Regions from separate parts of the Serratia sp. Sp408 genome, predicted to be linked through region 3. Evidence: predicted binding sites of a transcription regulator. Region 3 holds the regulator's gene; each other region holds the start of a gene.
What was found. The regulator Fur, encoded in region 3, represses iron uptake genes when iron is present. The targets are predictions, from matches to a motif close to ATAATAATGAGAACNACTATCAA.

Region 1: a site for Fur is predicted at 5,853-5,875, ahead of fes (enterochelin esterase). Genes of this name have one in related genera too.
Region 2: a site for Fur is predicted at 4,552-4,574, ahead of fepD (Fe(3+)-siderophore ABC transporter permease). Genes of this name have one in related genera too.

What each region holds. Positions count from the first base shown of each region.
Region 1 is NZ_JBXUFT010000004.1:38,909-46,723, forward strand. It holds gene alsS (acetolactate synthase AlsS) at 1-1,474, shown strand, start outside; gene AC2AXP_RS14220 (ABC transporter substrate-binding protein) at 1,612-3,207, shown strand; gene AC2AXP_RS14225 (TonB-dependent siderophore receptor) at 3,357-5,648, opposite strand; gene fes (enterochelin esterase) at 5,967-7,352, shown strand; gene AC2AXP_RS14235 (MbtH family protein) at 7,327-7,533, shown strand; gene AC2AXP_RS14240 (enterobactin synthase subunit F) at 7,725-7,815, shown strand, end outside.
Region 2 is NZ_JBXUFT010000004.1:50,293-58,107, reverse strand. It holds gene AC2AXP_RS14275 ((2,3-dihydroxybenzoyl)adenylate synthase) at 1-773, opposite strand, end outside; gene AC2AXP_RS14270 (isochorismate synthase) at 779-1,981, opposite strand; gene fepB (Fe2+-enterobactin ABC transporter substrate-binding protein) at 2,184-3,137, shown strand; gene entS (enterobactin transporter EntS) at 3,216-4,460, opposite strand; gene fepD (Fe(3+)-siderophore ABC transporter permease) at 4,596-5,669, shown strand; gene fepG (iron-enterobactin ABC transporter permease) at 5,669-6,694, shown strand; gene AC2AXP_RS14245 (ATP-binding cassette domain-containing protein) at 6,691-7,491, shown strand; gene AC2AXP_RS14240 (enterobactin synthase subunit F) at 7,579-7,815, opposite strand, start outside.
Region 3 is NZ_JBXUFT010000001.1:339,136-346,950, reverse strand. It holds gene pgm (phosphoglucomutase (alpha-D-glucose-1,6-bisphosphate-dependent)) at 1-674, opposite strand, end outside; gene seqA (replication initiation negative regulator SeqA) at 750-1,286, opposite strand; gene ybfF (esterase) at 1,500-2,270, shown strand; gene ybfE (LexA regulated protein) at 2,521-2,808, shown strand; gene fldA (flavodoxin FldA) at 3,038-3,577, shown strand; gene fur (ferric iron uptake transcriptional regulator) at 3,902-4,348, shown strand; gene AC2AXP_RS01670 (beta-N-acetylhexosaminidase) at 4,549-7,212, opposite strand; gene chiQ (ChiQ/YbfN family lipoprotein) at 7,231-7,557, opposite strand; gene chiP (chitoporin ChiP) at 7,607-7,815, opposite strand, start outside.

The DNA.
Region 1 (7,815 bases), on a different contig from region 3:
GACCGGTAAGGCCGGAGTGGCGCTGGTCACTTCCGGGCCGGGCAGTTCCAACCTGATCACCGGGCTGGCGACCGCCACCTCCGAAGGCGATGCGGTGGTGGCATTCGGTGGCGCGGTCAAACGCGCCGATAACCTGAAGCAGACTCACCAGAGCATGGACACCGTCAGCATGTTCCGGCCGGTGACCAAATACTGCGCCGAAGTGCATGCCGGTTCGGCGATTTCAGAAGTGATTGCCAACGCGTTTCGTACCGCCGAATTTGGCCGTCCGGGGGCGGCGTTTGTCAGCCTGCCGATGGATATCGTCAATGAACCGGTCAGCGCGCCGGTATTGGCAGGCTGTCGGGTTCCCCACCTGGGGGCGGCAGCGAGTGACGACATTCAGGAGGCGGTAACGCTGATTCAGCAGGCCAAATGCCCGGTGCTGCTGCTTGGCCTGCAGGCCAGCCGGCCGGAAAACAGCGACGCGGTGCGCCAACTGCTGTCTCGCACCCGTATGCCGGTGGTCGGTACCTATCAGGCCGCCGGGGTGATCGACGTTAACCACTTTGCGCGTTTTGCCGGTCGTGTCGGGCTGTTCAACAACCAGCCGGCGGACCAGCTGTTGCAGCAGGCGGATTTGGTGATAAGTGTCGGCTATGGCCCGATTGAGTACGATCCCTGCATGTGGAACAGCCAGCGTCGGTTAAAACTGGTGCACATCGACGTGCAACCGGCGGATATCGATAGCTGTTATCGCCCCGACATCGAACTGATCGGCAACATCAGCGCCACCATTAATGCGATGACCGAAAGGTTTGCCGGCGCACTGTTGATTCCGCCGGCGGTAGAAACCATTCTGACCGATCTGGGGCGTCAGCGCACCGAGCTGGCGGAGCGCGCGGCGCGTCGGGACGGTATGCCGATCCATCCGCTGCGCATCGTCAAGGAGTTGCAGGATATCGTCAGCGACGACGTCACGCTGTGCGTCGATATGGGCAGTTTTCATATCTGGATCGCGCGTTATCTTTACAGCTTCCGCGCGCGACAGCTGCTGATTTCCAACGGTCAGCAAACGATGGGCGTCGCGTTACCATGGGCGATTGGCACCGCGCTGGTGCGGCCGGGCGATAAAGTGCTGTCGATTTCCGGTGACGGGGGGTTTATGCAGTCGAGCATGGAGCTGGAAACCGCGGTACGGCTTAATGCCAATATCGTGCACGTTATCTGGGTCGACAATGCCTATAACATGGTTGAAATGCAGGAGTTGAACAAGTATCGGCGCAAATCCGGCGTGGAATTTGGCCCGATCGATTTCAAAGCCTATGCGGAATCCTGTGGTGCGGTAGGCTTTGCGGTGCAGAAGGTTGAGGAACTGCGGCCGATGTTGCGTAAGGCAATGGAAATTCAGGGGCCGGTGGTGGTGGCGATCCCGGTGGATTATGCTGATAACTACCGGCTGATGGAACAAATGAACTTCAGTCAGCTGATATAACCCGCACGATGCCCTCTCCAGCGCGGTGAGGGCATTATCCCGTCTTTTTGCGCAGTTTTGCTTGCTCAATATTTATTCTTTACTTCGCTAACTCCCTGTTTTATTGGTATCCATTGGGATACCACTGGGGAAATGAGATGACGAGCATAAAAGTAAGATTTACCTTGGCTCTGTTGGCGCTGGCGACCGCCGGCAGCATACAGGCCAAAACGCTGGTGTTTTGTTCTGAAGGATCGCCGGAAGGTTTCAATCCGCAGTTGTTTACTTCTGGCACCACGGTAGACGCCAGTTCGGCGGCGATTTACAACCGGCTGGTGGACTTTAAAACCGGCACCGTGGAATTGCAGCCCAGCCTGGCAGAACGTTGGGAGGTCAGTGCTGACGGCAAAAACTACACCTTCCATCTGCGTCAGGGGGTCAAGTTCCACAGCAATAAGTACTTTACGCCGACCCGCGATTTCAACGCCGATGACGTGATCTTTTCGTTCATGCGGCAAAAAGATCCCCAACATCCTTATCACAAGGTATCCAACGGCGCTTACACCAACTTTGAATCGATGGAGTTTGGCAGTCTGATCAACGCGATCGTCAAGGTTGACGAGCATACGGTACGCTTTGAGCTTTCGCGCGCCGAAGCGCCGTTTATTGCCGATTTGGGCATGTATTTTGCCACCATTCTCTCCGCCGAATATGCCGATGCGATGCTAAAGGCCGGCACCCCGCAGCGGGTGGATAACGATCCCATCGGCACCGGGCCGTTCCAGTTGCAGCAATACCAGCATGACGCCAAAATCCTCTATAAAGCGTTTGACGGCTACTGGGAAGGCAGGCCGCAGATCGACCGGTTGGTGTTTTCGATCACCCCGGATGCGGCGGTGCGCTATGCCAAATTGCAGAAGAACGAATGCCAGGTGATGCCGTTCCCAAACCCGGCCGATCTGGCGCGCATGCGGGCGGATAACAACATTACGCTGATGGAAAAGTCAGGGTTGAACATCGGTTTTCTGGCATTTAACACCCAGAAAAAACCGCTGGATAACGTCAAGGTTCGCCAGGCGCTGGCGTTGGCGGTGAACAAACCGGCGATCCTCGAGGCGGTATTCCACGGTGCCGGCCAGCCGGCAAAAAACCTGCTGCCGCCGACCCAGTGGGGCAGCAATACCGCGCTTGAGGATTATCCTTACTCGCCGCAAAAGGCCAGACAACTCCTGCAGGAAGCCGGTTTGGGGCAGGGGTTCTCCATTGATTTATGGGCGATGCCGGTGCAGCGCCCCTACAATCCGAATGCCAAGCGCATGGCGGAGATGATCCAGTCAGACTGGGCGAAAATCGGCGTGCGTGCCACGATTGTGACCTTCGAATGGGGGGAGTATCTGCAGCGTATCAAGAATGGTGAACACCAGACCGCGTTGATGGGCTGGACCACCGCCAACGGTGACCCGGACAACTTCTTCGGCCCGCTGTTTACCTGCGTTTCCGCCAACGGCGGTTCAAACTCGGCCAAATGGTGTTACCCGCCGTTTGATCGGCTGATCTTGCAGGCGCGTAAAGAAACCGACCATGCCAAACGGCTAGCGATGTACCAGCAGGCGCAGGTAATGATGCATCAGCAGATGCCAGCGCTGATGATTGCGCATTCGACCATTTTTGAACCCGTGCGCAACGAGGTGAAAGGGTATGAAATCGATCCGTTCGGCAAGCATATTTTCAAGCAGGTATCGCTGGGGCAGTGAAGCCACCGCGGGTTGACGACGAGCTTGCCAATCGTTGCGCCGCAAGGGGGCACGCCGGTTGTCGGTTATCCTGATGGGGTGCATTAGCCCGTAAAAAAGCCGGTCGGAGGCCCGACCGGCTTTTACTTTTCACCCTTTTCAATCAACCGTCAGAAATGGGTATTGACGCTTAAATAGTAGGTGCGACCCGGTTCGTTATAGGTCGCGGCGCCGGCGCCGGCAATATTGATCGCGCCGGTGGTCGGGTTGCCGACGTTTTGCGCGTTGCCAGCACGGAACTGACGTTTGTCGAACAGGTTTTCGATGCCGGCGGTGACGTCAACGTTTTTGCTCAGCGTATAGGTGGCGCTGGCGCCAACGATGGCATACGGGCTGACCTCTCGGGTTTCCGTGCCGGTGGTCGGTTCCCCTTTATAGTTGTACTTCTTCGGCTTCTGGCGACCGTACCAGGTCAGGGTCGACTGCATCGACAGATCTTCCGTGGCCTGCCAGCTCAGGGTCGAGTTGATGGTGAACTTCGGGATCACCGACAGGTAATCACCGGTGGTTTTGTTCTCGTTCTCGATCATGTAAGTGGCGTTGTTGGTCCAGGCTATGGTATCGCTGACCGGGATGTTCAGCGTACCTTCCAACCCTTGAACTACCGCTTTGGGCACGTTTTCCCAGCGATAGATATCGGTTTTACCGTTGCTGGTCTGGCCGACCGGCGTGTAACCGGCTTCAATCTTGTTGCGGTAGTCGTTACGGAAGTAGGTCACGCCGGCCAGCCAGCCGCCGTTATGGAACTCCAGCCCGATCTCTTTGTTAACGCTGTTTTCCGCTTTCAGGTCATCGTTGCCGACCAGGTAGCAGCCGATGCCCGTGGAACTGTTGGCACAACCCTGACCCTTGCTGTACAACACGTAATTTTCATTGGTCTGGAACAGGTTAGGTGCTTTGTAAGCGCGCGCAATGCCCATTTTCAGCGTGAAGTACTCGCCCAATTCCTGCGACAGGTTGAGTGACGGGCTCCAGTTATCGCCGGAAACCGAGTGACGATCGTAGCGCATGCCTGGCGTCAGCATGGTGGTGTCGGTCAGTTCGATATTGTCTTCGGCAAACAGCGAGAAAATACGCGCAGAAGAGTAGGGGCTACGATCCGCACTGCTGATGCCGTCAATGTCGCCGCCTTGCAGCGCCTGGCTGACTACCGAGCTGCTCTTCATCTTCTGCTGGTTCCACTCGGCACCGAAGGTGGCGGTTTGTGGTACCCACATATCGAAAGGCAGGCTGATTTCACTGTGCAACAGCACATCATCCAGATCGCTGTTGCTATAACCGGCATCACTTTCATTGAAGATCCCCTCGGTACCGCCGGCCAGACCTTCGTTCAAGCGCGAATTACGGGTGTTCTCGTATTGTACGTAGTTGTTGGTGCTGACCCCGTTGTCCCAGGCCCCCTGATATTTCACGGAGTAGGTTTCACGGTACATGCGGTTGGTCTCTTCGCCGTACATGCTTTTTACCAAATTATTGCTATTGGTGTTCTGGGTATCGCCGGCGTACAGGTTGCCCTGACGACCATAGCCGTACTCAAACTCCAGCGATTGCAGGTAGGCGAAATCCCAGTGCAGCAGGGCGTCGATATTTTTGTCGATCACCCCTTCGCGGCCAGCTGGCAGGCTGTCGGAATAAATACCGACGCGCTCGGACTGGTGACCCTGGTTGATATCCCAGGCGTCGGCCTGCGTTTTGCTGTAGCCGCCGAACAGGCGAAAGCTCAGGGTGTCGCTCAGCGGGCCGGAGAGGCTAAAGTCGGTACGTTTGGTGGAACCTTCCTGCTTGTGTTGCGGCACGTTGAAATAGGCATTCAACGCACCGTGCAACTCCTGAGTCTGTTTCTTGGTGATGATGTTGACCACGCCACCCGCCGCGCCATTACCGTAACGCGCCGCCGCCGGGCCGCGCAGCACTTCGATGCGCTCGATCATTTCCGGCGGCACCCAGGCGGTGTCGCCACGGGTGTCACGCTCGCCGCGCCACCCCTGGCGTACCGAGTTGCGGCTTGAGGCCGGCTTGCCGTCGATCAGGATCAGGGTGTTTTCCGGTCCCATGCCGCGGATATCGATCTGGCGGTTGTTGCCGCGCTGCCCGCTGGTGGAGTTGCCGGTCAGGTTAACGCCCGGCATGGTGCGGATCAGTTCGTTGATGTCGCGCGCCGGGGGACGTTTTTTGATTTCGGCGGCGGTGATGGTGGAAACACCGGGGGCCTGCAGGTTCTGCTTGGCGGCGGTGACCAGAATGGTGTCTTCGGCGGGTTTTGCCTGATTATTGTTGCCGACGCTGGTGGCTTCCGCTTCGGCGCTGGGGCTGGTTTGCTGTGCGGCATGTGCAATTGCGGACGTGCCTAATCCCAACCCGATGACTGTGGCTAGGGAATAACGAGATAACTTGCGAGTCATTTTTAATTTCCTACCGTGTTGTCGCCCCCGTGCGCCAGCGCTGAAGCCGGCAGGGGGAGCCGGTTGTCGTTTTTATATCGTCATTAATGGTGTGGATCTGACTACGCCGGAGACGCGACCAGCAGCCGATCCGATGCGAATTCAGGTACCCGTCCCTGTTGAAGAATACCTGCCTTCTTTACGAGCCTTTACACACTATTGCAAATGAAAATAATTATCAATAGTATTCGTTCTACCGTTCGTTTGCATTCGGGAGAGCGTCAGCCGCTATCCGCTGCTGCCTCACCCGTTATGCCAACTACCAAGTGAGTGGGTGTCTTGAAAACTGAACAGCAGTCAGCAAGCAGTACGTTATTAGCAAGCAAACAAGCAGGGAGCCATGGCTGGTGGCTGGAGATTGCCCGACGCGGTACGCCGCTGGTTGAGCCGAGCGACAATGGCCGATGGAAGGTAACGTTTTTGTGGCGCGATCCCCAGGGATGCGAGATGACTTCAGCCCACCAGCGCGTCTGGATCAACATCAATTGCCTGACCGATCACCATCAGCCGAATCCGCCGCAGAGTCTGCAACGCCTGAGCGGCAGCGACGTATGGTACTGGCAAACCGAATTGAGCGCCGACTGGCGCGGCAGCTACTGTTTTATTCCCTGTCTGGATCATCGCCCGCTGCGGGCAGAGGGCGGCGATGCGTACGCCATGATGCACGCGATGCGCCACTGGTGGCATCAGGTATTTGCCAGTGCCACGCACGATCTGTTGAATCCCTACCGTTCCTGGTGCAGTGCCGGCGGCAATGTGGTTTCCGGGCTGCATATGCCGTCAGCGCCGCCGCAGTCGGCCTGGCACGATTTCGACAATTATGAGGTAGCCAGCGCCCGCTGCGTGCCGGCGCCGCCGGCGCGTCTGCAGCGTCATACCTGGCATAGCCAGCGTCTCGGCAATAGCCGTAACATCTGGGTCTACACCACCGGCGACAGCAACCCGGCGCAGCGGCCGCTGGCGATATTGCTCGACGGTCAGTTTTGGGCGCAGCAGATGCCGGTCTGGGATCCGCTGATGAAACTGACGCAGCAGGGCCAGTTGCCGGCCGCGGTATATGTGCTGATCGACATTATCGATTTGCCGCACCGCAGTCGCGAGCTTGGCTGCAATTCGCAGTTCTGGCTGGCGTTGCAGGAAGAGCTGATGCCGCAGTTGGCCGAATGGGCGCCGCACCGCGCGGATGCCGCCAGTACCGTGGTTGCCGGTCAGAGTTTTGGCGGTCTTGCTTCCCTGTATGCCGGGTTGAACTGGCCACAGCGTTTTGGTGCGGTGATCAGCCAGTCCGGTTCTTTCTGGTGGCCGCGACGCGATATGTTGCAACTGCCTACGCCGCCGGAAGACGCCTGCTGGCTGACTCGCCAGGTTGAAAGCGGCCTCGGCAATCATGGCGCGCTGAAGGTGTTTATGGAGGCTGGCGTGCATGAATCGCTGGTGCATCAGGTCAGCGGCCAGATGGCGACGCTGCTGAGCCAGGCTGGGCATCGGGTGCAGTATCGGGCGGTGGCCGGCGGCCACGACGCGCTGTGCTGGCGCGGCGGCCTGCTCGACGGTTTGCAGGCCCACTGGCGCGAGCCGTTTGTCACCGGCCATCAGGCCACACCAATTGCCACTTCTGGGATGATGCAAGGAGCCCGTGATGGAAACCCTCAACCCGTTCGATGATCCACAACAATGCTGCCTGATCGTGCGCAACGCCGAACAGCAATACAGCCTATGGCCGGATTTCTGCGCACTGCCGCCCGGCTGGAACAGCGTATTCGGCCCGGCACCGCGCGCGCAGTGCGTCAGCTGGCTGGAAGATAATTGGCAGGACATGCGGCCCGCATCACAGCGTCAGGCGTGACGGGCTGATGCCCGTCGTATCACGGGCTGCCTGCCGGCGTTGCCCCGTTCAGCGACAGTTTGCATCTGGATAAGGATGGCTTTCATTGCCGTCTCGATGCTGCCCGCAGTCGTCAGGGTATACCAACCATAGGAATCAGTACGGTGTCAGAAACATCAACTTTACCGGCCGACCACGCGCTGTGCGTCGACATGCCGTTGGTCGCGGCGCAACCGGGTATTTGGGTTGCCGATCAGATTTCACCGCATGGCAATGCCTATGCGGTAGCGCATTATATTGAGC
Region 2 (7,815 bases), on a different contig from region 3:
GCGGCAAACACCGCCACCCCACCGGCATACAACACCCCCAGCACGCCGGGTGAACTCATCGGATAGTTGTGCGCCACCGGCAGCGCGCACAGATAGCGCGTGTGCCGATCAAAATGGCAGATTTCCACGCTGCGGCGGATGCTGTAGTAATAATCGTTGTGAGTACGCGGGATCAGTTTCGGCGTGCCGGTACTGCCGCCGGAAAGCTGGAAAAACGCCACCCGATCGGCGGCAGACGGCGTGGCGCAAAAGCCTGCGCTGTCTTCGGCCAGCATCTGCGACAACGCCTGCGCGCCGTGCGGCTGATTACGCAACGCCACCACGCGCAGCGACGGATGCTGCTGACGGAACTCGGCCAGGAAATCATCGTTGGCGAACAGACCGTGCAGGCGATCGGCGATCAACACTGCCGGCTTGATCTGCGACGCATAGGCATGCAGCTCGCTGCGCTGATGGCTGAACAGCGCATTTACCGGCGCCACGCCGATTTTCAGCAGGGCAAAGAAGGTGACGTAAAATTCAACCACGTTGCCCAACTGCACCAGCGCGGTTTCGCCGGGTTGTACGCCACGGCGCAGCAGTGCCGCCGCCAGACGATCCGACCGCTGGTGCAATTGGCGATAGCTGAGGCTGGCGACCGCATCCACCAACGCGATATCGTCGTTATCAGCCTGGCGGGCGAGGATGTCGGTCAGGGGCAGATCAAGCCAATAACCGCGCTCACGATAACGCCGGGCAAAGACCTCCGGCCAGGGCGTAAAAGCAATGCTCATGTTTCTTATCCTTGATTCAGGCCAAAGGCGCGCAGAATGGTGCTGAGCTTGGTGCCGGTTTCATGCCATTCGGACTCTGGTGAAGAGTCCTGCACAATGCCGGCACCGGCAAATAGGCGTACCTGATTGCCGCTGACGGTTCCGCAGCGGATGGTCACCACCCATTCACCGTTGCCCTCGGCGTCACACCAGCCAACGATGCCGCCAAATACGCCGCGATCAAACGGCTCCAGCTCGGCAATCAGGTCACGCGCCACCCGGGTCGGCGTGCCGCACAGCGCCGGCGTCGGATGCAGCAGACAGGCCAGCGACAGCGCGTTTTCCTGCCGCGGATCCACTTCGCCGTCAATCGGCGTCGACAGGTGCCACAGCGTCGTGGTACTCAACAGTTCCGGCGCGTTGGGAATATGCAGGTAACGGCAACGGCCGCTTAACGCTGCACGCATGCCTTCGGTAACAAAACGGTGCTCTTTATGGTCTTTAGTGGAGCTCAGTAACTGCTGGCTGACCTCGCGATCGCGCTGTGGATCGGCCTCGCGGCGGGCGGAGCCGGCCAGCGGATTGGAATAAAATTGCGCGCCGGTCTTACGCAGCAGCAGCTCGGGGCTGGCTCCCAGCAATGCGCCGTCTGCCAGCGGTACGTGGAAGTGAAAACCGTTCGGGTTCTGCGCAATGATGCGCGTCATCAGCGCATGGCGATCGACCGGCTGGCAGGTTTCAATCTCCAACAGGCGCGACAGCACCACCTTATCCAGCGTGCCTGCACGGGTTGCCGTCACCGCATCGCTGACCATTTGCATAAATGCTGCCTGTGCCGGCACTTCGGTTTTATGCGCGATATCCGGTGCCGCAGCGTGCTCTATCCCTTGCGCGGCCATAAAGGCATTACGATCGAACCAGCGGGTTTGGCGAGGGATAAACAACGACGACGGCTGTCGGGTATCGAACGGGATGGCGCCACACAGCACCGGCTGCTTGATGCCCGCCAGCCGAGCTTCGTCAAAGGCATGGCGCACCACCTGCTGAAATTCGCCGTTCACGTCGTCGCCACCCACCGCCGGCAAACTGACTTTGGCAAAACACCCCTGAGTGCTCAGGCTGCGGAAAGGAGAAGTGAAAAAGAAACCGGCAGCGAGATCCGGCGGTAGGTAACCCCCTTCACTGCTGTGCGATTGCATGTTTTTGGCACCATTCATGGCTGTATCCATCGGTACGCCCTCTATTGTTTGCTAATAATAACCAATATAATAATGATTATCATTTATGTTTACGGGCGCTAAATTACCCTCCGGATTTTACTATGTCAATAAACGTAAACACTTCTTTCCCATCACAATCATGGTATAAACAGTGTGGCATTAGCTAGATAAATGATAAGCATTAGTATTTAATCGACAGGAACACGCCGACATGAAGAATATCCTGCTTTTGGGGCTGGCCTTATTCGCCTTCACCGCTGCGCACGCCGCCTCTCCCCAGTGGCCGCGCACCATTGACACTGCCCATGGCGTCGTCACTCTCTCACAGGCACCAACGCGCATTGTCTCGACCAGCGTTACGGTCACCGGTACCCTGCTGGCGATTGGCGCGCCGGTGATCGCCAGTGGCGCCACCAGCCCCAACGGTAAGCTGGCCGACCAACAAGGCTTCTTCCGGCAATGGGGGGATATCGCCGCACAGCGCGGTGTCAAACGCCTGTATATCGGCGAACCCAACGCCGAAGCGATAGCCGGCGAAGCGCCGGATCTGATCGTGATGTCCGCCACCGGCGGCGATTCCGCCCTGCGCTTATACGATCAGTTATCGGCCATCGCGCCGGTGCTGGTGGTCAATTATGATGACAAAAGCTGGCAGCAACTGGCTACAGACCTGGGCTATGCCACCGGGCGCGACGCCGAGGCTGCCAAGCTGACCGCCGATTTCGCCGCGCGCGAGCAAGCGCTGAAACAGCGGATGACCTTGCCGCCGCAGCCGGTCAGCGCATTGGTGTTTCGCCACGACGGCAAGGCCGCCAACCTGTGGACCGCCGAGTCATCGCAGGGTGAAATGCTGCAACAACTGGGCTTCACGCTGGCACAGCCACCGTCCAACGTCCACGGCAGCACCAGCCAGGGCGTGCGCAAGGACATTATTCAACTGAGCGGGGAAAATCTCGCGGGTAGTCTTAACGGCCAAACGCTGTTGCTGTTCGCCAACGATGACGGCGACGCCGAGCGCTTGATGGCAAATACCTTCCTGACGCACCTGCCTGCGGTGCAAAACAAGCGGGTCTACGCGCTGGGCAATGATACCTTTCGTCTGGATTACTACAGCGCCAGCAACTTGCTGACGCGATTAGAAAAACTGTTCATCCACTCACGTTAGCCAGACTGGCGGGTAGCGCCCGAATCGCCTTGCCGTCAGGCGATTCGGGCTATCCGGCGCAGCTTGAGCTCGCTGACATCAGGCTTGCGTCACCTGCGGTTTGTCGAGCGTCACCAGACGTAATCCACGCATGGCGAACACCAGCAGCACGCCGAGCACCGCGGCGCCAAAGCCAAAGCTGGTCGAGGTCATCGCCGGCAACATATACGCTCCCATCGCCCCCAGCAGCAACGCGCCCAGGGCATCACCCACCACGTTCTGCGCGGTCCACAGCCCATTGATGCGCCCGAGGAAGGCGTCCGGCGTCAGGCTCTGGATCAGCCCGTATTGCAGCAGCGAATTCACCGCGCTCAGGTAACCGAATGCCACCAGGCACGCCAGCGCCGCCCCGTACCACGGCATCAAACCAAACAAACCAATGGCGACGAACGCCGCTATCGCAGTCATCAGCATCATCCAGCCAGGCCGTGCCAGATGCGCCACCCGACCGCTGGTAAAGGCGCCAATCGCCGCGCCGAGCGGTACCGCCGCATACATCAGGCCCAGGCTGGAAGCGCCGACCAGCCAGTCGCCCGCCAGCGCCGGGTAGAGGATACGCACCGCACTGGCCATGGTCAGCAGCGCGCCGATCAGCGCCACCATACCGATCACTTTATTCTGGAACAGAAAGGCAAAGCCACCTGCCAGCGCTTTCAGCGGGTGCTCGCGCGGCTGTGGCGGCGGCATCAGCTGCGGCAGGCGTAGCAGTGGCACCAGCGTCAGCAAGGTGCCCAACGCTGCCAGACCGTAGTTCCACGCCACGCCGGCATGGGCTATCACCAACCCGCCCACCGCCGGCGACAGGATCGATCCAAAACGCACCGTCAGCATACTGATGGCGCCGGCCTGGACAATGTTTTCCCGCCCAACCAACGCCGGTGTCGCAGCCAGCAGCGCCGTCACGCCGACGGCGCCAAAGAAGCCATCCCACACCGATAACAGATAGATCGCCACCAGCGATGGGGTTGGCAATGCGGCATTGATGCACATGCCGACAAAGCCGATGCCACAGGTTGAACGCGCAAACAGGATCAGGCGACGGCGTTCGTAGCGATCCGCCAGTACACCGCCCATCAACAGCCCGGCAAACATGCCGCTGCCGGCCAAGGTAACCGCCAGACCGACCAGCAGCGTTGAGCCGGTCAACGCCTGAATCTGCACCGGTATCGCGATGGCCATCAATCCCAACGCCAAAATGGAAATAAAACGTGCGCAGAACACGGCACGGAACGCCCGATTGGTCTTGAGCAGACCAAAATCAAGCAAAATCGAGGGCTTACTCATTTGTCTATCACCACAACTTTTAAAAGGGATTGCGTGCTTGCTGCTGCATTGCGCCAGCGAGTCATGCTACCATAGATGAATACAATCAATAATGATAATAAATATCATTTATATTCAATTGAATAATGGGTTGCCATGTTCCGGCTTACACACAATGGTTCGCACTCCTCACATCCCTCGCAGGAGCGCCTGATATTCGGCACCACACGCGCTTTCCGCCGCAGGCTGTACGGCCTGGTACTGGCATTACTGACGCTATTGCTGATGATGGCGCTCAGCCTGTCGCTGGGCGCAAAGCCAATTCCCTTCACTACCGTGCTGCAGGCCCTCAATGGCCAATGCAGCGGCGTCGACTGCACGATCGTCACCAATGCACGACTGCCGCGCACGCTGGTGGGGCTGTTGGCCGGTATCGCGCTCGGGCTGGCCGGCGCGCTGATGCAAACCCTGACGCGCAACCCGCTGGCCGACCCTGGCATTCTCGGCGTTAATGCCGGTGCCGGCTTTGCCGTGGTGCTCGGCATTACGCTGTTTGGCGCCGCCGACATCGACCAATACCTGTGGTTCGCCTTTGCCGGCGCGCTGGGCGCGACGCTCTTGGTGGCGCTGGTCGGCGCGCTGGGGCGTAGTACATTGAACCCGATTCGCCTGACGCTGGCAGGCGTCGCGCTCGGCGCGGTGCTGGAAGGCATGACCTCCGGCATTGCGCTGCTCAACCCTCAAACGTTCGATCAACTGCGCTTCTGGCAGGCCGGTTCGCTGGATATCCAGAACATGCAGGTGGTACGCACCGTCACCCTGCCAATTGTGCTCGGTACGCTGATCGCCCTGTGGATGACCAAGGCGCTCAACAGCCTGAGCATGGGTAGCGAACTGGCCACCGCGCTGGGCACCGGTATCGTGCGCACCCAATTGCTCGGCCTGCTGGCGATCACCCTGCTGTGCGGCAGCGCCACCGCCGCCGTCGGGCCAATCGCCTTCGTCGGCCTGATGATGCCGCACGTCGCGCGCCGTCTGGCCGGTTCGGAACTGCACTGGATCCTGCCGTGGACGCTGGTACTGACCCCCATTCTGCTTCTCGGCGCCGACTTGCTCGGTCGCTTCCTGGTGGCCGGCGAACTGCGGGTCTCGATCGTAACCGCATTGCTCGGCGCCCCGGTGTTGATCGCCCTGGTTCGCCAGCGCCACATGTTCCGCAGGAGTTGCTGATGTCGCTGCATGCTACCCGTCTGATGCGCCCGTCGCACCCTGCCCGCCTGTCACGCGCGACGCTGACCCCGCTGGCGCTGCTGTTCGCTTGCGCCAGCCTGGCCATTTACGCGCTCGGTTCCGGTACCCTGTCGCTCAGCGCGTTACAGGTGATCGACGCACTGCGCGGCGAAGGACCGGCCAATTTAACGGTGATCGTCAGCCAATGGCGCTTGCCACGCGTAGCGATGGCGCTGATATTGGGCGCCGCACTCGGCATCAGCGGCGCCATTTTCCAGTCGTTGCTGCGCAATCCGCTCGGCAGCCCGGACGTTATCGGTTTCAATACCGGTGCCTACAGCGGCGTGCTGGTAGCGGTGGTGCTGTTCAACGGTGGCGTACTTGGCATCACCTCCGGCGCGTTGATCGGTGGCCTGTTAACCGCGGCGCTGATTTACCTGTTGGCATGGCGCAATGGCATCGAGGCCTTCCGGCTGATTATCGTCGGCATTGCGGTGCGCGCGCTGCTGGTGGGCGCCAATACCTGGTTGATTATCACCGCCTCGCTGGAATCGGCGATGACCGCCGGATTATGGAGCGCCGGTTCGCTTAACGGCGTCACCTGGGCCAAAAGCCAGCCGGTGATGTTGGTGATCGCCGTCTGTGCACTGCTGCTGATGGCGTTGTCACGCCGCATGCGCCTGCTGGAAATGGGCGATGACGCCGCCTGCGCGCTTGGCGTGGCGGTTGAACGTTCACGCATTTTACTGCTGCTGATTGCGGTATTGCTGACCGCTGCGGCCACCGCCGTCGCCGGTCCGATCTCCTTTATTGCGCTGGTGGCGCCGCAAATTGCCCGCCGCCTGTGCGCCAACCGTCAGGTGCTGCTGTTAACCGCGCTGACCGGCGCGCTGCTGCTGCTGGCGGCCGACGTAACCGCACAGCGGCTGTTTATGCCGTATCAACTGCCGGTCGGCGCACTGACCGTCAGCATCGGCGGCATCTATCTGATTTGGCTATTAATCCGTGAGTCGCGAAAAAAATGAATGCTGAAACGCCTTTATCCGCGCCGCTGCGCGCCGAAAACCTGACGCTGGGCTATGACAAAAAAACCGTGGCGCATAACCTTTCAGTGTCCATCCCGCAGGGGGAACTGACGGTGATTATCGGCCCAAACGCCTGCGGGAAATCCACGCTGCTGCGTACCCTCAGCCGTCTGTTGCAACCACAGGCTGGCGCTGTATGGCTGAACGGCAAACTGATTGGCGAGTACGCCACCAAAGAGGTAGCCCGCCAGTTGGGATTGCTGCCGCAAAGCTCGATCGCGCCTGGCGATATCACGGTGTTCGATCTGGTGGCGCGCGGCCGTTATCCGCACCAGCGTCTGTTCAGCCGTTGGCGGGCGGAAGATCAGCAGGCGGTCACCGAGGCGATGCAGGCAACCGGCGTGGCCGAACTGGCCGAACTGGCGGTCGATACCCTGTCTGGCGGCCAACGCCAGCGCGTCTGGATCGCCATGGTGCTGGCCCAACAGACGCCACTGCTGTTGCTGGACGAACCGACCACCTGGCTGGACATCGCGCATCAGATCGATCTGCTGGAATTGATGCGTCGCTTGAACCGCGACAATGGCCATACCCTGGTGGTCGTGCTGCATGATTTGAACCACGCCTGTCGCTATGCAACGCACTTGATTGCCATGCGCGGCGGCAAGGTGATCGCAGAAGGCGCGCCAAAAGACATTGTCACGCCGGAACTGATCGAAGACGTGTACGGACTGAAATGCATGATCATTGACGATCCGGTGTCGCACACGCCGCTGGTGGTGCCGTTGGGCAAATAAGCCAGCACAGACGCAAAAAAGGGCTGAATATACTTCAGCCCTTTTTACCGGTCGGCGGGCACCCGCTTCACTCCGCGCGTACGGGCGTTATAATGCCCGTAGCACGCGGTTGAGCAACGGCCCCAACACCTTGAACGATGCCGGCGATACGATGTCGACGTGCGCGCAGTCCAGTTCGTGTACCTGCAGCGCATCCACGTAGCGCGCCCAGGTTTGTTGCACATCCATCCCCTGCTGCAAAGTGCGCTTGGCGACAAACAGCGTCGCCTGCCCGCTGAAACTGGCGGTATGGGTATGGGACAGCAGGCGCACCGAATCCGCGTA
Region 3 (7,815 bases):
TGGATCGCCGGCATGTCAACGATATCCGCCAGCCCTTCGACATACGGTTGCACCAAATCCTGCGCGTGCAGGTGGCCGCTGCGCCAGGCCTGGTCCAGCGACTGGCGCTGTACGCCCTTCAGCCCTTGCACCAGCAGTTCATTGGCGCGTTTTTCAATCACTGAGGTCAGGTTGGTGTCAGCCGGACCGCCGTTCGGCGGGTTGTATTTGATACCGCCGTCCTCCGGCGGGTTGTGCGACGGCGTAATGACAATACCGTCAGCCAGCGCGCCGCCCGAGCGGTTATGGCTGAGGATGGCATGGGAAACCGCCGGCGTCGGCGTGAAGCCGTTGTTTTCCTGTACCACCACGTCGACGCCGTTGGCCGTTAACACTTCCAGCACCGAAATAAACGCTGGCTCAGACAGCGCGTGGGTGTCCTTGCCGACGTAACACGGACCGCTGACGCCCTGCTGGCGGCGTACTTCGGCAATCGCCTGCGCGATGGCGAGAATATGCGCTTCATTGAAACTGTGGCGCAACGCGCTGCCACGGTGACCCGAGGTACCGAATTTCACCGCATGGGCGGCGTTGCCCGCTTCCGGTTGCAGCACGTAGTACTGCGACGTCAGCTGAGCCACATTGATCAAATCGCTTTGCTGAGCCGGTTGCCCGGCGCGTGGATTGTTCGCCATCAACTTTTCTCCCTTTCCTCTGTCCAGCGGCCGGGCGAAAGGTTGCGCGACCACTATGACGGGCGGTTCGCTAAATCAGATCGTGCCGCACACTTTTTCTGTCAGTTCCGCCGGGAACTGCATCGCCAGCATGATATGTTCAATCATGCTGCGCTTGCGGCCGGTATTGGTATTGGTGATCACCCAATAAGGGGTGCCGGGAACGTGTTTCGGTTTGGTATGCGTTCCGTTTGCCAGCAGCGTTTGCTGATCGCCGGCAAAATAGGTGCGTGTACGGCCATGCAATGCGTCGGTCGCGGCAGCGAAGCCGGCCGCATCGAGGGTGTACAGCGTTGACAGTACCAGCATAAAACGATTTACGGCCTTGTTCTGCTCGGCGTATTCATCCGACAGCAGCAGTTCACGCATGGCGCGGACGCGATCCCGTGGGCGCGACGCGGTGGCTTTTTCCGGCTCCGCGCTGCCACTCGCAGCGGTAGACACGGGGCGCACTGGCTGCCCTGCGGTAAACTTCAACATACGCCGTAAAATATCAGACGCACTTTCCCCAATATGTTGCGTGTGGCTGGCAATATAGCGGTAAAGTTCTTCGTCGACTTCAATAGTTTTCATCTTTATCCAGTACTGTATTTTTCTACGTAGAATCCGAAACCGGGTTCTGCATTCAAGCTATGGGATTATAAGGTTAAAAGCGCGAGAGCAAACATAACAAAGTGCCCTCTGGGGGCAAAAGCAGACTATTACCTATAGCCGGCATCACCCGCCCACCTCTTTGCTGATGGGTATGATACCCTAACAGAATGTTTTCAGGTCATGAACTTCGCCATGAAATTACACTATCAATTATTGGCCGCCCAGGCCGAACAGACAAACGCGCTGCCGATTGTGCTGATACACGGGCTTTTCGGCAACCTTGACAACCTCGGCGTACTGGCGCGCGATTTGCACCGCCAGCATCCGGTGGTGAAAGTCGACTTACGCAACCATGGGCTTTCGCCGCACGCCGCCGAAATGAGCTATCCGGTGATGGCGCAGGATTTGCTTACGCTGCTGGACAGCCTGAATATCGAGCGTGCCATCGTCATCGGCCATTCCATGGGGGGCAAGGCAGCAATGGCCTTGACGGCGATTGCTCCCGAGCGTATTGCCAAACTGGTGGTTATCGATATCGCACCGGTGGCTTATCAGACCCGACACCATGATGAAATCTTCGCCGCCTTGCAGGCAGTGAGCGCCGCCGGCATGACTCAGCGTCAGCAGGCGGCGGCGCTGATGCGCACCATGCTGGATGAAGAAGGGGTGATTCAGTTTCTGCTGAAATCGTTCCATCAGGGCGAATGGCGTTTCAACCTGCCGGTGCTGATCGAGCAATATGAAACCATCATTGGCTGGCAACCGGTGCCGGCCTGGCCGCAGCCGATTCTGTTTATTCGTGGCGGGCTGTCGCCTTACGTAAAAAACGACTACCGCGACGACATCGCCCGCCAGTTCCCGCAGGCACGGGCGTATGAAGTGGCTGGCAGTGGCCACTGGGTACACGCCGAGAAACCGGATGCGGTACTGCGTGCCATTCATCGCTTCATCGACCAGGCCTGACGGCCAGTTGGCGAAAAAACGCGCTAAAGATAACGGCTTAGCGCGTTTGCAACGCAGTAAAGCATTGTCGTTGCTCCATCTGCTGGGGTAATATGGCGCGCTATAATTTTGCCGCCGTCGCCAGCGTGGTGTAAAACGCCGGAATGGGGGCAAATTTGGGTTAGGTTTTATCGACCTGAACTGTATTAACCGAACCGTCCGGAAGCGTGAAACGCTTTTTGATGCAAACTCCCTTGCAGTACCGCTACCTATGGCAAAAGAACAAACGGATCGCACGACGCTGGATCTGTTCGCAGATGAACGCCGTCCGGGGCGCCCGAAAACCAACCCGCTATCCCGTGATGAACAGCTTAGAATCAATAAGCGGAATCAGCTACGGCGCGATAAAGTACGTGGTTTGCGGCGTGTGGAGCTGAAAATCAACGCGGATGCGGTGGACGCTCTGAACAAACTGGCGGAACAGCGTAATATCAGTCGCAGCGAGCTCATTGAGCAAATGCTGCTGGCGCAACTGGCGGAAGAACAGCCAGAACAATGATCTTATCAGCCGCACGCGCGGCGCGGCGTTAAGGATGACGCCGGATCAACTCCGCATTTTATTCTTCGGGCATCGCATAAACGCGATAAAACCCCGGGGCAAATTTCTGGCATGATACGCGTTTAGCGGTGGGAGCTGGCTCCTCACCATGGCGATATTTTAAACGATACCGGTGCGAAAGCCGGGCGTCGAGTATTGTAATTAATTGAATTTAAAGGTTATACGCGATATGGCTAACGTAGGCATTTTCTTTGGCAGCGACACCGGCAATACCGAAAACATTGCCAAGATGATCCAAAAACTTCTTCGTCAGAGCTTTGGCGACGATGTGGCTGAGGTGCATGACATTGCCAAAAGCAGCAAAGAAGATCTGGACGCATTCGACATTCTGCTGCTCGGTATCCCAACCTGGTATTACGGTGAAGCACAATGTGACTGGGACGACTTTTTCCCTACGCTGGAAGAAATAGACTTCAATGGCAAACTGGTCGCGCTGTTCGGCTGCGGCGATCAGGAAGATTACGCGGAATATTTCTGTGATGCGATGGGGACCATTCGTGACATCATCGAACCTCGCGGCGCAGCGATTGTCGGCCACTGGCCAACCAAAGGCTATCATTTCGAAGCCTCCAAGGGTCTGGCAGACGACGATCACTTTATCGGCCTGGCGATTGACGAAGATCGCCAACCCGAACTGACCGACGAACGCGTGCAGGGCTGGGTGGCGCAAATCAGCGCAGAGCTGAGCCTGGCAGACATCGTAGGTTAAGCAGCGGTTATTTCCCCGCCGTTCAAGGCCCTGCGAGACGCATGATTAACGCAGGGCCGTTATCGACATCACGGATTGAAGCGATAGAAGCTACAAAATTGTAACTTCCCCCCTCGTCACGGTAGACTGCGGTTCGGTTTATCCCACCCATCAAGATGTTACATGTGTGACATGTAACGGTGCGAATATATCTTTGTTAACAACCGGCGGTTTCCATTTAGGTCAACCGGTTCTATAATGAGACGCAATAAATTCTTTGTGCCGACCGATGCCATAGGCAAAAATGCCTCAACTTGATTAGCATAGTAACAGGACTGAATCCGCATGACTGACAACAATACCGCATTAAAGAAGGCCGGCTTAAAAGTCACGCTTCCGCGACTCAAAATCCTGGAAGTACTGCAAGATCCGGCTTGCCATCACGTCAGTGCGGAAGATTTGTACAAGAAACTGATTGATATGGGCGAAGAAATTGGTCTGGCGACGGTTTACCGCGTACTGAACCAATTTGACGACGCCGGGATTGTCACCCGTCATAATTTCGAAGGCGGCAAATCAGTATTCGAACTGACTCAGCAGCACCATCACGATCACCTGATTTGCCTGGACTGCGGCAAAGTGATCGAATTCAGCGATGAATCCATCGAAGCGCGTCAGCGTGACATTGCCAAACAGCACGGCATCAAACTCACCAACCACAGCCTGTACCTGTACGGTCATTGCGCCATCGGTGATTGCCGCGAAGACGATACGCTGCACGACAAAAAATAATGCTGATGCATTAATAAGCAAGGAACCGCCAGACGGCGGTTTTTTTATGCCTGTCAGACAGGCAAAAAAATCCCCGGACGCGCCGGGGAAATCATGTCACAAAAGATAACAATGCAGCGGCAAACCACCTCTTTCATCAGGGTATTACCCCCTCCACACCCCAAACGCCCCGCCGCCGACACGCAGCGAGGCATTGGTCACTACGCCTGCACCGGTTCCGCACGGCTAAAGCGCTTGCCGTCAGGGCTGACCGCGCGAATTTGCACCTCGCCGGCTACTGCCGGCTTGGCGCTGTCATCATAGCGTTGCCACTGTTTGCCACCGTCGGTGGAATACTCGATAGCCAGTCCCGGCAAAGCAATATTGGCCTCCAGCTTGCCGTTGACGATCCGCGCACCTGGCACCGGCAGGCGGTATTTTACCCCGCCTTTATCCAGCTTGCCCAACTCGCGCTGCCCCAGCAGGTTGGCAAACCGCAGCCAGTCCTGCTGCAACTTTTTGTCATCGACCAAGTGGGTTTCCCCGCCCTTGTATTCTCGACCTGCCTTATAGTCCTGTTCCCAGCTGGCGCGGTGCCAGGCTCGTTCCGCCACCGACAGCGAGCGCGGGAACATCATATATTCCATTTGCGGATCGGTGCGCACCACTTCACTCCACAGCTGGGCGGAAAGGCCATAGGCGCCCGGCCACGGTTTATCGCTCTTGGCGGTGAAATAGTTGCCATCGCGATCCACCGACGTTTCAGCGTTCTGCGGCATGTTATCCGGTGCAAAGCTGAATATTTTGCGCTCATCACTGAAGCGGGTGCCCCAGTAATAGCCGCTTTCGTTTGGATTGACCTCATACGGGAAGTCCAGATAGACGTAGTCGGGGTTGGAAACCACCACTTCGTAACCCTTGTTGGCCCAGTCATTTACCGAATCGAACCCGCCCCAGTACAGGGTATCCCAGAAGTTGACGCCAACGCGCGCCGTGGCAAACGCCTTGGCGTCTTTGGCATCCTTCAAGCCATCCTGCCAGGCCTGCATTCTGTCGATGCCGTGCGCTTTAACCAGTTTGCTGACTTCCTGACCGAAGTAGCTCGGCAAGTGTTCCATGTCGGCAACCTTGCCCTGCTTGATCATCTGTTGGCAAACCTGCGACTTGGCCCACGGTTTGTCTTCTTTGCTCAGATCGAGCATGCCTTTGCCCGGTTCTGGCTGTTTGATGTCGGTATAACCGGCGCCCAGACGGATGTTCTTGGCTTCATCGCCGCCAAAGTGCCAGGTTTTCAGCGGTTGACCGGCTTCCTTATGCATTTGGGCAATTTCACCGATCACCTTGTCGACAAAGCGGGTTGATGAATCCAGGCACGGGTTCAGATAACTCTGGCGATTGAAGAATTGCACCGAGGTAGTATTGGAGCTGTCGGTAGGATCCAGCAGACGGAACTCCTCGGCCTCTTTTTGCTTACCTTCGGCAAGCAGTTTCTTATAACGCGCTTCCATGGATATCACCGCCGCACGCGCGTGCGCCGGCATATCGACCTCCGGGATCACTTCAATCTGGCGTGCCTGGGCGTATTTGATGATGTCGATATAGTCCTGACGGCTGAAGAAACCACCGTAAACCTCTGGCCCCTGACCGTACTGCGGCAACAGGCAGGTTGTTTCGCTCAGGTCATGGCAGCGTTGGCCGCCGATCTCGGTCAGCTCCGGCAGGCCGGGGATCTCGATGCGCCAGCCTTCATCATCGGTCAGGTGGAAGTGGAACTTGTTCAGCTTATAGGCCGCCATCTGATCCAGCAGACGCAGCACCGCATCCTTGTGGTGGAAGTTGCGCGCAACGTCGAGGAACAGGCCACGGTATTCAAAGCGCGGCGCATCTTTAACATCCAGCGTGGCGATTTTCTTGTCGCCTGTGGTCGGGATCAGCGACAGAATCGATTGCAGGCCATGGAACACCCCAGCCTGATCGAAGCCGGTCACCACCGCCTGTTTGGCGCCGATCTGCAACTGATAGGCGCCTGCCACCGCCAGGTCGCCCTTGAAGGCGTTCGGCTTGATGTCGGTTTTAATCGGATAACCGCTGCGTGTCGGTGCCACCCCCAGCAGGGTAAAACGCTCACTGACCACATCGGCCGACGGTTTGGCCAGCGCACTCAGGTCCAGCGCCACGCCGTTGCTCAGATCCACGTCCTGGGCATGAACCTTGAGGTCCATTGGCGTCGGGATGATTTGCCCGCGCAACGACGCCGTCGGCAGGGTTTTCAACTCGGCGTTTTTGACAAAGCGCGAGGCCGGCGTCATCAGAACGTTTTTATCGTCCTTGGTACGTTTCCATTGATCGCCGGTAAACGGTGCCACAAACTGATCCAGATCTTCGGTATCGGTATTGGCCAGCATTTTCGGTTTGGCGTCACCAGAGGTCGCATACCAGCGCGGCAGGAAGTCGGTTTTGAACAGTTGCCAATATTCCGTCACGATCGGAATTTCCACCGCTTTGCCAGCCGGGAAACCGCTGAAGGTTTCGCTTGGCACCAATTTATACAGATCGCCGGTCAGGTGAGAGATGGTGAACTGATCGTTGTCGACCTGCAGCGTCTGGCGTGGGCTGTGGAAGTAGATAACCCAGTCCTTGCCGGTGATATCTTGGCCGTCGTTGGCCAGCGTAATCAGGACCTTGTTGCACGATGCCCAGTCTGCGCCCAGCTTGGCGCAATCAACGCCATGTTCAGCCGCGCGATTGTCAACCATCTTGATATTCAGTTTCAACTGGCTCAGTTGATCCACCAGCTGTTGATCGGCCATGGCGCTGCCGATATTGCCGAACATGCCAACGCTGGCCGTTAATGCGGCAAGGGCACTCAATTTGAATATGTTCATCTTCGACCTCATCCGTAATCAGTGATTATTTGCGCGAATTTCTTGCCAGATCTTGCCGCACTGGCTGTCATACGCCTGCCCATTGCCGGTGTGTACAGCCTGAATGCAGCTCTGATAATCCAGTACGCGGACCGTCTCCTGTTCGGCGAACTGTTGATGCTGTTTCTCTTGTTTCAATACGTTCAATACCGCCTGACAGGACTGCAGTTTCTCTGGCGAACCTTCCGCCGTATTGATGCAGGCACTGTAGGCCTGACGCAGTTTGGCGTCTTCCGGCGGGGTTTGCGGCTGAACGCAGGCGCTAAGCCCGAGTACCGCAGCCACCAACAACAATAGGTTTTTCATCGCTGTTCCTTGAGCATGCTTGCCCGGTGTCACCACCGGGCAAGGAGCATTAGAAGAGAGTAAATGGCGCAATCACGATAAATTTCACGTCGCGCTCATCCTGGAAGATGTTGCCGTAGCCGCCACCGTAGCTTGGGATGTCGGTATGGTTGTCGTATTGAGTAAAGTGCAGCTTGAACAAGGTGCCTTTCGCCCGCCCTTCCTGCACGGTGTACAGTGCATCCAGGCTGTAGGCACTTTCCTTCAAACGCTGGCTTT